3 regions of the Gracilibacillus caseinilyticus genome follow, and region 1 is predicted to be linked to each of the others. Evidence: riboswitches for the same ligand, from Rfam matches in the RefSeq annotation. Region 1 holds a riboswitch; each other region holds the start of a gene.

Region 1 (5,134 bases):
TCAAATCTTCAATCTTTTCAATTCCCGATCCTTCATTTGTCACTAATGCCGTCCATTCCGGCTGAGAGTACACATAGACATTTTCCAACGGTACACCATTTGATTCTGCTATAAGCGCTGCTGCTCCTGCTGTGGAACCAAAGTCAACGCTATCACTATTTAAAAATTCAATTGCTTTGTTACTCCCTTGACTTAGCGTCCAGGATACATCGATATCTTCCTCAGCAAATGCTTCTTCCGCCCAGCCAAATTTCTTTAACACCAAGCTGGTTGGTGAATAATAGGCATAATCCAATCTAATTTCAGATGGCTTTGTTTCAGCTTCACTGCTGGATGAACATCCAACAGCGAAGAGAACAATAATTCCAAAAACTGCAATGGCAAGAAAACTTCTCAAATCTATTAATGGTGCTTTACTCATGATACTGCCCCCTTATTTTCTTTTTAAATTTCACATGCGTATGTGGAAATGGTACCTCTTAATCGTTGTGCTTCTTTATACGTGCAGCGGTTATGGACGACTTGCAGACCACCTTCCAATGCTACTTGTTCTGCTTTCGGTGATACCACGCCTTCTTGCAGCCAGAATACTTTTGGATTCACTTCAATTGCTTCTTTGGCGATTTCGATTGCTGCATCAGGACTGCGGAACACTTGCACAATATCAATATCTACTGGAACACTCTTAAGATCAGGATAGGCTTGCTCACCTAGAATCTCTGTTTCTCTCGGGTTGACCGGTATGATCTTATAGCCAAGCCTTTGCATTTTTCTAGCGAGTCGATAGCTAGGTCGTGCTTCTTTTCCGCTTAATCCGACGATTGCTAATGTTTTTTGACGAGTCTGTTCTTCGCCATTTTCCTGATATCTTTCATATGGAGAGTTTAATGCCCATTTAATAACCCCTTCGTCATTAACAACAATTTGTTTTTCTCTTTCTGTTCCGATTCCTGTTGCTTTTACTAAGGCTTGATCTAAGTCATTTTGGATATCGCGTATCGACTCAATACCGACAGACAAACGCACTAATTCTTCCGATACACCTGTTTTATCTAGTTCCTCTTTCGTTAATTGCTGATGTGTAGTCGATGCTGGGTGAATAATTAAGGATTTTGCATCCCCAACGTTTGCTACATGTGACCAAAGTGCTACATTGTTGATCAGGCCACGGCCAGCGTCACGGCCACCTTTAATACCGAAGACGATAATCGAACCAAAGCCATTATTCAAAATACGTGTTGCCAGTTCATGGGATGGATGGTCTTCCAAGCCTGGATATCTCACCCATTCGACCGCCTCATGGTGGTGCAAGTATTCCGCTAACTCCTGGGCATTCCGGTTATGACGTTCCACTCTCAAGTGAAGTGTTTCAAGTCCTTGTAATAGCTGGAACGCATTGAATGGACTTAAAGCAGCACCAAAATCTCTTAGCAGTTGGACACGAACCTTAGTAATAAAGGCTAATGTACCAAAGTCAACCGCATAACGGATGCCATTGTAACTCGGATCTGGTTCTGTAAACGCTGGATATTTCTCTGAATTCCAGTTAAATCTTCCTCCATCGACAATCACACCACCGATAGATGTACCGTGCCCCCCAATCCATTTCGTCGCAGAGTGAACGACAATATCCGCTCCTAATGTAATCGGCTTACAACCAAATGGGGTTGCGAACGTGTTATCGATAATTAATGGGATGCCTGCGTCATGGGCAATTTCCGAAACTCTTTCTACATCCAACACCTGCAACCCTGGATTCCCAATAATTTCACCATAGACAGCTTTCGTATTCTCATTAATCGCTGCTTTAAAATTCTCAGGATCTGTTGGATCGACGAATTTTACGTTAATGCCGTACCGTGGCAATGTTATATTAAACAGATTATACGTACCACCATATAAGTTCACACCTGCTACAATCTCATCTCCTGCACTGGCAAGATTTAAAATCGACAGCGTGATGGCGGACATCCCTGATGAAGTGGCAACTGAGGCAACCCCATCTTCCAAGAGTGCCATTCTTTTTTCAAAAACGTCTACAGTTGGATTTCCGATTCGCGAATATATATTTCCCGGCTCATCTAGTGCAAATAACCGTTCCGCATGCTCCGTGTCATGGAATACGTAGGAAGTAGATTGATAGATTGGCACAGCACGTGAACCTGTTGTCGGATCTGGCGCCTGCCCACCGTGTAAATGAATTGTTTCTGGATCATACGTTGAATGTTTGTAATTTGTCATGTTTTATTTCCTCCCCAAGTTTTCAAAAAATTAGTGCTTTTCTAATAATTAAAAAGCCTTCTTCGTAAGAAGAAGGCTTTTACTCACATTGCAGTAGTCTTCCTCTTATCTGCCAGGATAGTTACCTGCAGGAATTAGCACCTTTTAAGCAGCTGCTTAATGGTTGCTGGGCATCTTCGGGCCAGTCCCTCCGCCTCTCTGGATAAGAGTTTACTATTTAGTTGTAACGATTTAAAAAGTCCCCCATACAAGATAGAGAGACTTAACTAATGGCTTCGCTCTCTTATCTCTCTAAGCTTGAACGCTTAGTGGAATAGGCACCTGTATCAGTCGATAATCACCTAATGGTTGCCGAGGCTTCAAAGGGCCATGTCCCTCCACCTCTCTGGATAAGAATCTATTCAATTCCGAGTTGTTTACTCATGTTTATCGTTTGTTAGATATACTTTAGCATGTTCTGAAAATAGTGTCAATAAATATTTTGAATGTTTTAAATTACCATAAAATGCCTTTATACCAAGGGATTGCACATCCTTGAGTCCGTTAAAATACGATGTAGCAGAAAAGGGTGAATACAATGGAGAACCATATAGATGTGCTCGCAGAAACACTGCCGCTTTTAGACATCATCACGATGCTGTTGATTGGAGACAATTTAATCACAGGATTGGTTTATGTATTACTGATCAAAAGTGTAACGGATGACGAATTACTAAAAGTGTCTTTTATATTATTGATTATTGTGTTTAATATAATGGAAGGCTAAGAGCTTTTGTCCCCAGGTAAGAAAGTATAAAAGTAAAGTCATAGAAGTAAACTTGCTAAACATGATTGATGGGTTCTTATAATATGGATTATGTCAAGTAGAATTGTCTGGACATTGTGTTAATTTTGATAGATTTCACCTGCTTAGCAAAGCTCCGGAAATATGCTCCGCGTCCTGTGGGGTCGGCCTCAACTTCCTCAGAAAGCAGAGACCGCTTTCCTGCGGGATTTTCGGACGCGACTGATCCCACGGGAGTCTCCGCATATTTCCTACGCTTAATGGAAGTTCTACAACGATTGGAACAGCTAAAAGCAACAGTTCTAAGCATAATGTATTTGAAAATAAAGCAGCTATTATAGATTGTCACATGAGGATATCAATCAATCTGTTTCCTCATGTCTCTGTTATAGATCTATACCCTAGCGCAGGCCAACCACGTAGACTCCTCATGCGTCAGCGCGAGCTGAAGATCCACTTTGTCTGTGCCTGTGTCTGCTAGTATCGCTTCGAAGTACGCTTCCTTGGCACAAGGCAGCAAAGAAGCATTTCAAGTAGTAGCCTAGCAGAAGCCGTGCTCCACAAGGACGCGAAGTGGTTGGTAGAAGGCATCATACCTCTAACTACATTTCAAAATGGATGCAACGCTACTTGACATAATCCATATTATAGGTAGTTGTATATTATTTATGTTAGTTAGGACCGGGTGGGCTTTCCCGGTTTTTCTTAGTTCATAATAGTTTATCTACGATCATTTGCTTCTGAATTAAAAAATCGTTCCTAAAGCGTGGAACGATTTTTACATGACTCATTATAGTTATAACTTAAAACTTATAGGTTAGTTACGTTGTATTAGATACTTCTTAAACAGATGTCTGGTAGAATTTAAATGAGGAATTAGCGCAAATGTCCCTGCAATCACCGCGATTGCTAACATCCAAGTAAAGGTGTTCGGCAATGGTAATACATTACATAACGACATGACCAGCACCGTTGCTAACGCTAATATTATCGACGTTAGGCGCAAAGTCTGACTAAGTAATTTTCTTTTTTTCCATGAACAATTCATTTGTAAACCTCCTGTTAATACAAAGTATATTTACCACTATTTTTGGATTGTTAAACATAAAATATATTTCTCAGGGTTAGTCTTGGATTCCAAAGCATTATATTGATATACTATTTTCGAGGTGATAGCAAATGAAGCTGAAATCAATTGCTAAAAAAGGCGCTAAAGCGTGGATGAATATGGACCCCGCAAAGAAAGATAAAATTAAACGCGAAGTTAGTAAAAAAGTTAAAAATAAATCTGCAAACAAGATGATTAAAAAGTTCTTTAAATAATTTGTAAACTTACAGGCAGACCCTCAAACACTAAGATCCAAATGTATCTTAGTGTTTTTATTTAAAATCCATAACTTAGTTACACCCTCTTTACTTGCTTACATTTCACTTTACCTTTCATAAATCATGCACATAAAGAAGAAGTAATCCAGCGCTGAATCTTACACAATATATAAAAAAATAAATACATAAGATGCCATAAAACAGGAAAAATTAAGCTGTACCTTAAGATACAAGTGACCTTGTATAATGGTTCCAAAACTAAACAGAGGAGTGAAAGATATGGAAAAGCTATCTGGAAAAATCGCCTTGATTACTGGTGGAGCTGGTGGTATCGGTAAAGTAACGGCAAAGAGATTCCTAAAAGAAGGAGCGAAGGTGATTTTAGTAGATTTATTCCAAGAAGCACTTGATGATGCTAAGGATGCATTAGATGCTCATGGAGAAGTAATGACAGTTCAAGCTGATGTTTCTAAAGAGGCAGATGTTGAAAACTATGTAAATAAAACGGTCGAGAAATTCGGGACAATAGACATATTCTTTAATAACGCAGGTATAGAAGGAAAAGTAGCACCAATTGTTGAACAAGATGTAGCTGATCTTGATAAAGTACTTAGTGTAAATGTGCGTGGTATCTTTTTGGGTTTAAAATACGTATTGCCTGTTTTGACGAAACAAGGTTATGGAAGTGTTATTAACACATCTTCAGTAGCAGGTTTAAGCGGAAGTCCCGGGGTAGCTCCTTATATCGCTTCTAAACATGCTGTCGTAGGGCTAACGAAAACA
Region 2 (5,134 bases), 910 kb from region 1:
GTCCTGCAGTTCCGTGGAGTCTACGTGGTTGGCCTGCGCTAAAGTTTAAGTTCTACAACTGATAGAAGTGCTAGCATATTAATCTATTACATTAAGATCTATATAAAACAATTACATGAGGTGAAAAAAGCTTTGCACCAATGCTTATAGATGTTCCAATCGTTGTGGAGTTTCACTTAAGCGTAGGAAATATGCGGAGACTCCGCATGCGTCAGTACGAGCTGAAGATCCACTTTATCTGTGCCTGTGTCTACAAGTTATCGCTTCGAAGTGAGCTTCTTCGGCACAAGGCAACAAAGAATTAGTCCAAGTAGTAGCCTAGCTGAAGCCGTGCCCAACAGGACGCGGAGCATATTCCCTGAGCTTTGCTACGCACATAAAATATTTCATAATAGCAAAATTGTTATACAACTTCTTTCACATCGACAGTAATTAGAGTATATAAGAGAATAACCGAAGATAATCTTCGTGATCATAAACTGCATATGATAGGATTTAGTTGCAATATGTTGCAACAATTGAAATGCTATCAATATTCCCCCGAACAATTGCTTAGAATTGTAGGTTAGTACCGTCATCTGCTTGCCTTTACTTTCCGATCCACTCTTTGATTTTTACCGCCAGTTGAAGTTTCGCTAGTGTTTGATGGTATGCCGGTAGTATGTCTGGATTTTTCGGAGGGTTCATCTGATCTAGTAAATATACAGTGTGCCAGTCTGTATACCAATCTTCCTTTTCGCTATTCGGGTGTTGAATATCTGTCCAAACATCGCTTAGCTTCGGACTGAATAATGGTTTCAACCGCCAGGCAGCTGGAGTTTCCCTTTCTATTCTTATTAACGGATCATGGCAACTTTCGCGAAAGACTGATGGCCAATAATCTTTTCTTGATCCAGAATGAGGCGTTTTAACCGCGAATTGATAAATGGCTGCATAATATTTTGGGTGAAATAATACTTGATAAAGTTGTTTTCCGATGTCAATTCGGTTAGGTAATGACTCAAAGCGATGGACATTTAACCCGACTAACTGGACCTTATGCTCTTTCTTGTAAGGAAACATAATTTGGTTCATTTGCATCATCTGCTGAACGATAAATTCGAGCGCCTCCATATTCGTTCTAGCATATTGTGGGTTGTTAATGACACGGTTTTCGATGTAATTTTGTTCGTTGATAATCAAAGCATTGGTAATCAGAGAACGTTGTCTATTTTCATAAAAGTAATCCCATATCACTTTCATAAAGTAGGAAACTCCAAATAACGGAAGCATGTAAAACATATTCTTGCTAAGGCGGATACTCGCTTCGTATAAGCGCAACTGAGGATAGGCATCTTGAAATATCAGCCAATTGTTCCGTTCTAAAAAATGAAAAAAGTATTGCTGCTGTTCTTTTGTCAGTAGTTTGGATAATAGACTGCCTTTAAGATCGGTCATATTCCAACCGGCATTTCTTGATACCATATGCGCCAAAAAGCTCCATTCGACTTCTGGAAATTGCTGATAAAAGCGAAAATAAGCTTCTGTACGTGTGACGTTATTTCGATTATATTGTCTGGTGTCATGGTTAATCTGATTAATTAGTTTTTGCTCAGGTTCAGATAACTGATCTTTAATTGCGTAATAGCTTTTTTTGTTTTGTAATCGATGTTTTATTATATTTAATGGATACGGAAGAGGATAAGATGGCTTAATGATTGCCACCGTCCTTTCAAATTCATTTTTCTAGAGTAATTTCTTCAGGTTAATCATTTATCTAGGATTGCTTTTAAACTGGGAGTTTATGCGGAGAATGAGGAAATTGTAAGACTTTTTGAAATTTTTTAACAAATATGGGTTGATCCAATCTCTGTTATGTAGTAATATGTGTTTGTGGTAATAATTTCAGATAATTTCTTATCCAGAGAGGCGGAGGGATTTGGCCTAATGATGTCTCAGCAACCAGTCTATACGAAGACATGGTGCTAATTCCAACAGATAAGAGGAATAAGTTTTTAAACGTTAAAGACCTTCTTCTTATAGGGGGTCTTTTTTTACTGGATAAGAATTATTGCAAACAATTAGCTGAAGGAGAGGATTGCAGTATGTCTACAAAAACAGTAACAGCACCATTTCGAGCAGATCATGTAGGAAGTTTGTTACGTCCAGAAAGTTTATTGGAGGCAAGAAAAGCGTATCAGGAAGGAAATATAAGTGCAGCAGAATTGCGAGAAGTAGAGAACAAAGAAATTGCACACATTGTCGATAAGCAGATTGAAGTTGGTCTGGAATTAGTATCTGATGGGGAGTTCCGCCGCCGCTTCTGGCATACGGATTTCTTGGAACATTTGAATGGAATTGAAGGTTATGTACCAGAAGTTGGTTACATATTTAACGGAAACGAAGAAACAGAGCGTTACAATATTCGCAATAATGGAAAAATCTCTTTTAATCAAGATCATCCATTCTTACAAGATTTTAAGGAATTTAATGAGATCGTCAATGGCCGTGCCGATGCTAAACAAACGATCCCAAGTCCGAATCAATTATTTAATATAGGGATTCGTAATGAAACCATTTATCCGGATATTGAGGATTTTGCAAGTGATGTCATTCAGGCATACCGTGATGCCATTAAAGCTTTTTACGATTTAGGTGTACGATATTTGCAATTTGATGATGTTTATATTGCTGGATTATCGTCACCGGACATTCCTTTTAATGATGGTGCGTATGACAGAGATTATTTAATTGATTTAGCTTTACGTGTAGTGAATGGTGTTTTAGAAGACAAACCGGAAGATTTAGTTGTGACCACGCATTTATGTCGTGGAAATTACCGTTCTAATTGGGCTTTCTCTGGAAGTTATGATCTCATTGCACCGACACTGTTTGCAAAAGAGAAAGTGGATGGATTCTTCTTGGAGTATGATGATGAACGTTCTGGTGGATTCAAGCCGCTAGACTATATTCCAGATGGCGGTGCTCGAGTGGTATTGGGCTTATTCACTTCAAAAACTGGTGAATTAGAAAATAAAGAACAAATCAAAGCAAGAGTAGGGGAAGCTGCCAAATACGTACCACTTGAACAGTTGTGCTTAAGCCCTCAATGTGGATTTGCATCGACTCATCACGGTAATAAATTGACAGAAGAAGATCAGTGGAAAAAACTGAAATATATTGTAGAAGTAACCAAAGAAATCTGGAATTAATGAGTAAAGCAAAAACCTCTTAAGCATGTCATAATGTGCTTAAGAGGTTTTTCTGTAGTGAGTGAAGAAAGTATATAAGTACAGTCATAGAAGTAATCATGCTGAACATGAAGATATATGGACTATGTCTAGCGTTGAAGTCATTTTGAAATGCTTAGCTGGCATACCGCTCCGGCCAACCACTTCGCGTCCTGCGGAGGCATATTTCCGGAGCTTTGCTAAGCAAATGAATCTATCAAAATTACCACAAAGTCAAACAGTTCCACTTTACATAATCCATATTATAGGTAGTTGTATATTATTTTGTTAGTTAGGACCGGGTGGGCTTTCCCAGTTTTTCTTACAGGTATGAAGTTAATTCAAAGCGAAAATGTCTGGAGTAGAGGGAATGAATAACAAAAAAATGTATGGAATCTTATTGATTATTACAGGATGTATGATAGCAATAGTTGTAGGTATTAAAGTTTATTATGATACAAATGCGTTAAAAGTAGCGGAGGTTCAATTGTCGAATGAAAAATTGAATCGAAACCAGTCCATTCAGATATTACAGATATCAGACTTGCATAATAAGCAATTTGGTGAAGATAATCAAAAATTACTTGAGAAAGTTATCCAACTTGAACCAGATGTGGTTGTGCTGACAGGGGATATTGTGGATCGCAGTACGGAAAATATCGATGATGTCCTCTCATTTGTTGAACAGTTATCGATCAGTCAATCTCCGGTATTTTATGTTTCAGGAAATCACGATTGGGACAATCCTTTACACGAATCGTTATTTAAGGGTCTCCGTGAAGCTGGCGTGAACATATTGGATAATCAGAATGTGCAAATACTGTTAGGCCATACTAGTTTCCAGATAGCCGGTGTGGTGGATCTATCAACTGGGCAAAGTAATATCGAGCATGCAGTGAAAGGTCTGGATCATCAAATCTTTACTGTTTTATTATCACACACCCCCCCGGTGAATCAAGGTCCGTTACCGAATGAGATTGACTTGATCATAAGTGGCCATACACACGGGGGACAAGTTCGATTGCCGTTTATTGGAGCTGTAGTTGCCCCGGATCAAGGATTCTTTCCAACTTATGACCAAGGCTTGTTCGCGCTTTCTGTTCGTCAGCAGCTCTATATAGATAGTGGAATTGGTACGAGTATGCTTCCTATACGATTTCTCAATCAGAGCCAGATCACTTTAATCACTATTTCAGGTGCATGAGGGTAGAGAGTTAGTCTTGCTATTCAAGATGCCTATAAAAATCAAAGAAAGGGCAACCTTTTTCTCGGATTCTTTGCAATACGGATCGGATAGTGAAAATGGTTGGATCCAATGTTTCGGTAACTTCTTCCCAAAATAAAGGCGTAGCTACGGTTGCTTGATTTGTTGCACGTGTGGAATAAGGAGCAATGATTGTTTTTCTCTCTGCATGCTGCACATAATCAATATACAGACGATTTCCACGATTCTTTATCAATCTTTCACTGGTAAACTGATCCGGATAGGCTTGTATTAATACATTACTTGTAGCTTCCATTAATTCACGTGTCTGCTGGTACGTCCAATTATTGACAGGGATATGAATTTGTAGTCCAGTTTTTCCGGAAGTCTTGATGTATGGCTTCAATTTTTGATGCTCCATCATTTCTTTGATTAATAATGCTGCCCGAACAGCAAGATAGAACTCCTTAAGGCTAGGAGGATCTAAATCAAAGACAATCTGATCCGGCTGATGATGCTGTTGTTTGTTAAAAGGAATATGAAACTCCAAGCCTCCATGGTTACCAAACCACAGAAGGCTTTCAAAATTCTGGCAATATATAGCAGCATCACCACCGACTGAATGCTTTGGTCTGAGAAAGGAAGGTGCATAGTCAGGTAAATGTTTTTGATAGAAAGATGGTTCACTTACACCATCAGGATAGCGAATAATCGTTAATTT
Region 3 (5,134 bases), 1.2 Mb from region 1:
ATAGTGTATCAGCACCAAGTGCTAAGTGTCGCCATTGTTCATCCGTTTTTCCGTCTGGGTCAGAACCATTGATAAAGCTTACTGAACCGCTGATCGTCCTGTGCGTAAGAGGTATTCCTGCATAGGCAGCAGCACTTATAGCAGATGTGATGCCTGGTACTACTTCATACTCTATTTGATGTTCTTCTAAATGTAGCGCTTCTTCCCCGCCACGGCCGAAGATAAAAGGGTCTCCTCCTTTTAATCTCGTAACCGTTTTACCTTTTTTAGCATGATAAATCAATTGCTCGTTTATTTTCTCCTGTATCAATCCATGTTTCCGAGGCATTTTCCCACAAAAAATCAGCTCAGCATCTGCCTTGGCATAATCTAATAATGAATGATTAACAAGCCGATCATACAGAATCACATCTGCTTCCTTGATCGCTCGAACACCTTTTACCGTGATTAATTCTTCATCTCCTGGTCCTGCTCCCACTAAATACACTTTCCCCATGTTGATCCCATCCTTTTCCTGTAATTGCTTTTGCAGGTTTTTCTCTGTATCTAACTAAAATATAAGTTGCTACGATCGATAATACTACTAATACGACCTGTTCAAAACTTTGTTGTACGATAATCTCTGTCAATATAAAGGAAATGACAAGAGAGACAATCGGTGAGGTAACCCATACTTTCGCAATTTGATGAATCACCTTTTGCTTCCAAATCGAGGATACATCTTTGCTCGCTCCGATACCAACAATCGCAGATGTGGTAACCTGTGTCATCGGAATTGGGACACCAAGTAAAGAAGCAGCGACAACAAGACCACCTGTAGCTCCTGAAATTACCACACCATTCCCAAGTGACAAGGAGGTAATCTTTTTTGCATTGGTTTCGATAACTCTGCCCCCGAAAAAAATACTTCCCAACGCTACCACCAGCGCCATTAATGGCAAGCCCGTTTCCATCGATGCAATACCAGCTCCCACCAAGGGGCCTAATGCATTTGCAACATTATTCATACCGGCAGCAACCGCTTCAATCGCACCAGTTATAATCAATAAACATGCTAATACTTTTACTGGTGGCCGGATCGTAAAACGATTGGCAAATTTATTTCTAATTTTCTCTAAGCTCAATGTAATCAGAAAAGCTGCTAAAGGAACGATCAACCAAAAAGAAACGATCATTAATATGTTTTGAAAATGTAATTGTTGATAGCTTATCCCAACACCAATAATAGCTCCTACGGTCACTTCACTAGTCGATAGCGGGATGCCGATGTAATTTGTAATGAGTAATGTAAAAGCAGATACGACTAATATGATACAGGCTACTTTCACATCCAATATCGATTCCGGAATTATTCCTTTACCAAGCGTCTTCGTTACATGCTCCCCTCCTAGAACAGCCCCCGTTATGGCACCTGCTCCAGCAATCCATAATGCATGCTTTCGCTTTTTTATTACTTTTGATCCATAAGCAATACTCATACTTGCTGCTGATCCACTTGCTCCTATATTAAAGGCAAACAAACATGCAGCTAAAATCGCAACGAACGTTAACATCTTTCATCCCAACTTTCAGCTATTGTCTATCAATTTTTAATACTATTACACTATTACCCATCTGAAAACTCGGATTAATACCTATAAAAAATCCTACTTGACGATGAAGTAGGAGTCTGTTCCACTTATCTGTCAAGTTATACCTGCTGGATTTAGCACAGTGCATTTAAAGCCTGTTGCTGAGAATTCATAGGGCCAGTTCCCTCCTTCTCTCTCGATAAGATGCTATACTATTTTCATAATTTTCCACTAAATTTGTGTTGTACTTACTATAATAGATAGAACAAGGATTGTCAATGGGTTCCATAAAAATATTTTTTTGTATCACTGTTGTAATTTCTTCCTAAATAAGGTACAATTAATGTATTAAATTTCCATGAAAATATAATCTTATCAAGAGAGGTTTAGGGACTGGCCCGATGATACCTCAGCAACCAGCAAACTATTGTATGGTGCTAATTCCAGATGGTTTTTGCCAAAGATAAGAGATGCTGCCTGACATAAAGGAGGTCTTCTACTTATCGAAGACCTCTTTTTTTATTTATAGAAAGGATGTACATAATATGAATCAAATTGAAACCATTCTTGCCCAAATTGGCAACAGAAAAGATCCACGAACAGGTGCAGTAGAAGCACCAATCTATTTATCTACCGCTTACCAGCATCCAACGCTTGGACAGTCAACCGGGTACGATTATACGCGAACAGCGAATCCTACCCGGGAAATTGTGGAAGAAGCAATCGCTTCATTAGAAAAAGGTGTGCAAGGATTTGCCTGTTCTTCAGGTATGGCTGCCATTCAATTAGTCTTTTCCTTATTTAAACATGGAGACGAAATTCTCGTAACGGAAGACATTTATGGTGGCAGCTACCGCTTATTTCAACACTTACAGCAATCTTATCAAGTTACACCAGTATATGTCAGTCCGGAGAATGTGGAACGACATATTACCCCAAATACGAAAGCAATCTTTATTGAAACACCGACTAATCCATTGTTAATGGAGATCGATATCCAGTATATAGCGGCAATTGCCAAAAAGCATGATGCCTTGCTGATCGTAGATAATACGTTCTATACACCATATCTGCAGCAGCCATTAACGGAAGGTGCAGATATTGTCATACATTCTGCAACGAAGTACCTTGGTGGCCATAACGATGTCTTAGCAGGACTTGTTGCTGTCAAGGATCATGAGCTCGGTGAGCAGCTTTTTTATTTACATAATGCCATTGGAGCGGTGTTATCTCCATTGGATAGTATGTTACTGATTAGAGGAATGAAAACCTTGACGTTACGATTAGAACGCCAACAGCAAAACGCTCAGATTCTGGCAGCTTTTCTGCGTGAACATGACAAAGTGAGAGATGTCTTATACCCCGGAAAAGGAGCAATGATCAGTTTTCGCGTTACTGATAATAGCCTAATTGCACCGTTTCTGGAACAATTAAAAGTCATTTCCTTTGCCGAGAGTCTTGGAGGTGTGGAGAGCTTCATCACCTATCCAACAACTCAGACGCATGCTGATATCCCGAAAGATGAATTAGAACGTCGAGGTATTAGCGACACATTACTACGTTTTTCGGTAGGAATTGAAAATATTGAAGACCTTAAATCTGATCTAGATCAAGCATTAGGAGGGAAATAAATGACACATAAAAAAGAAACATTATTAGCCCATGGAGGAAATCAGCAAGGTTATCATGAGAAATATACAGGAGCAGTAAATCCACCAATCTATGTATCTTCTACTTACCACCAGCAAGAGTTACATGAATTCGGCCCATATGATTATAGCCGCTCAGGTAATCCAACTCGTGATCAGCTTGAAGCAACGATTGCTAAGTTGGAAAATGGGGTTGCTGGTTTTGCCTTTTCGTCCGGAATGGCGGCTATATCTTCTGCATTTATGCTATTAGAAACTGGAGATCATATTGTCATCAGTAAGGATGTATATGGTGGTACATTCCGATTTGTCACCAAATTGTTAGCACAATTTTCAATTGAACATACTTTTGTCGATATGACAAACTTATCAGAGGTGGAGGAAGCGATTCAGCCGAATACTAAAGTTATTTATATTGAAACACCTGCTAATCCTTTATTACAAATAACAGATATCCGTGCTGTTGTATCATTAGCGAAAGAAAATGACTGTTTTACGTTTCTGGATAATACTTTTATGACGCCTTTATATCAGCAGCCACTTGATTTAGGTGTTGATATCGTCTTACACAGTGCTACTAAATTTTTATCAGGACACAGTGATATTGTAGCCGGCTTAGCAGTGACCAAAAGTGAAGAACTTGCTGGCAGACTGAAATTTGTTCAAAATACGTACGGCGCTATCTTAGGTGCAAAGGATTGCTATCAATTACTGCAAGGAATGAAAACCTTGGAACCGCGTTTTCAAAAAAGTGCCAGCTCCGCAGAAAAAATTGCCTCAAACTTAACAGAGCTGGAAGGCATTGACCATGTCTATTATCCGGGATTAAAGAATCATCCTGGCGCTGCCATTCATGCCAGTCAATCGACAAGTGCGGGAGCAGTACTTTCGTTTACTTTACAAGAACATATCGATCCTGAACAATTTGTAAGTAATATGACAATACCAGTCTTTGCCGTCAGCTTAGGTGCAGTTGAGTCGATATTGTCCCACCCTGCAACAATGTCTCACGCAGCAATGCCTCCACATGAAAGAGAAGCACGAGGTATTAGTCACCGATTATTCCGTCTATCGGTAGGCGTAGAAGACGTTAATGATTTACTAACAGATATCACCAACAGCCTGACAGTCAGTGTTAAAGAATCCATTTCGAAATAAGCATAAACAAGCCAGGACACCAATATGTTCATGTTCCTTTTCAAAACATTGATAAATTGGTGAGCATCTATTGGAGGCTAGGATACCGCTCCGGAAGACTGCATACTCTTGCCTTCCGGAGCGTGTTCGTGTTGAATGAGCACTCATCTTGATACTTTTGTAACCTGCCATTTCGCATGATAAGGATCAAGTATACAAGAATAGCCGGGGTTAACGCCAATATAAGAAAAACCGAGAAAGCTCACCCGGTCCTAACAAACATAAATAATATACAACTACCTGTAATATGGATTATGTTAAGTGGCCCATAGCTGTCATTTTGGAATGATTCATGTGCTAGGACACCTTTGCCAGCCACTTTCCGCCCTGTGAGAGTCTATGTGCCGGCCTGCGGCTATGGAACAGACTTTTGAAGGAGACAAAACCAGCCGGGAAACACCATCATTTGTCTTCTTTCTTTTTAAACACTACAAATCTCTGGTGTCTGCTCCCCACTTTTGGCTCCTTTCTCGCTAAACGATACTAATCTTTGGTGACTGCTCCCCACTTTTGTTTCCTTTCTCTTTAAACGATACAAATCTCGTGGCACCGCTTTCTACTTTTAGCTCCGGAAATATGCTCCGCGTCCTGTGGGGCACGGCTTCAGCTAACTTTGGAAAGAAAATTCTTTTCTTTTCAAAGTGGATCTTCAGCTCGCACTGATCCCACGGGAGTCTCCGCATATTTCCTGCGCTTAAGGAAGTGCTACAACGTATA

The links. Region 1 has a riboswitch for S-adenosylmethionine ahead of MUN88_RS19765 (PLP-dependent aspartate aminotransferase family protein). Riboswitches for the same ligand answer to the same signal wherever they lie in the genome.
Region 2: it holds a riboswitch for S-adenosylmethionine, as region 1 does, so the genes downstream of both, MUN88_RS15080 (5-methyltetrahydropteroyltriglutamate--homocysteine S-methyltransferase) here and MUN88_RS19765 (PLP-dependent aspartate aminotransferase family protein) in region 1, are expected to answer to the same signal.
Region 3: it holds a riboswitch for S-adenosylmethionine, as region 1 does, so the genes downstream of both, MUN88_RS13405 (inorganic phosphate transporter) here and MUN88_RS19765 (PLP-dependent aspartate aminotransferase family protein) in region 1, are expected to answer to the same signal.

The regions. Positions count from the first base shown of each region.
Region 1 is NZ_CP095072.1:4,098,520-4,103,653, forward strand. Features, by position in the region: gene MUN88_RS19760 (aliphatic sulfonate ABC transporter substrate-binding protein) at 1-421, opposite strand, end outside; gene MUN88_RS19765 (PLP-dependent aspartate aminotransferase family protein) at 445-2,241, opposite strand; SAM riboswitch class I at 2,344-2,450, opposite strand; SAM riboswitch class I at 2,522-2,637, opposite strand; gene MUN88_RS19770 (hypothetical protein) at 2,819-3,007, shown strand; gene MUN88_RS19775 (hypothetical protein) at 3,843-4,073, opposite strand; gene MUN88_RS19780 (hypothetical protein) at 4,205-4,348, shown strand; gene MUN88_RS19785 (SDR family NAD(P)-dependent oxidoreductase) at 4,631-5,134, shown strand, end outside.
Region 2 is NZ_CP095072.1:3,193,258-3,198,391, forward strand. Features, by position in the region: gene MUN88_RS15075 (DUF2515 family protein) at 589-1,704, opposite strand; SAM riboswitch class I at 1,894-1,984, shown strand; gene MUN88_RS15080 (5-methyltetrahydropteroyltriglutamate--homocysteine S-methyltransferase) at 2,085-3,191, shown strand; gene MUN88_RS15085 (metallophosphoesterase) at 3,580-4,413, shown strand; gene ligD (DNA ligase D) at 4,433-5,134, opposite strand, start outside.
Region 3 is NZ_CP095072.1:2,848,758-2,853,891, reverse strand. Features, by position in the region: gene cobA (uroporphyrinogen-III C-methyltransferase) at 1-496, opposite strand, end outside; gene MUN88_RS13405 (inorganic phosphate transporter) at 456-1,553, opposite strand; SAM riboswitch class I at 1,676-1,777, opposite strand; SAM riboswitch class I at 1,941-2,041, shown strand; gene MUN88_RS13400 (methionine biosynthesis PLP-dependent protein) at 2,117-3,202, shown strand; gene MUN88_RS13395 (aminotransferase class I/II-fold pyridoxal phosphate-dependent enzyme) at 3,203-4,378, shown strand.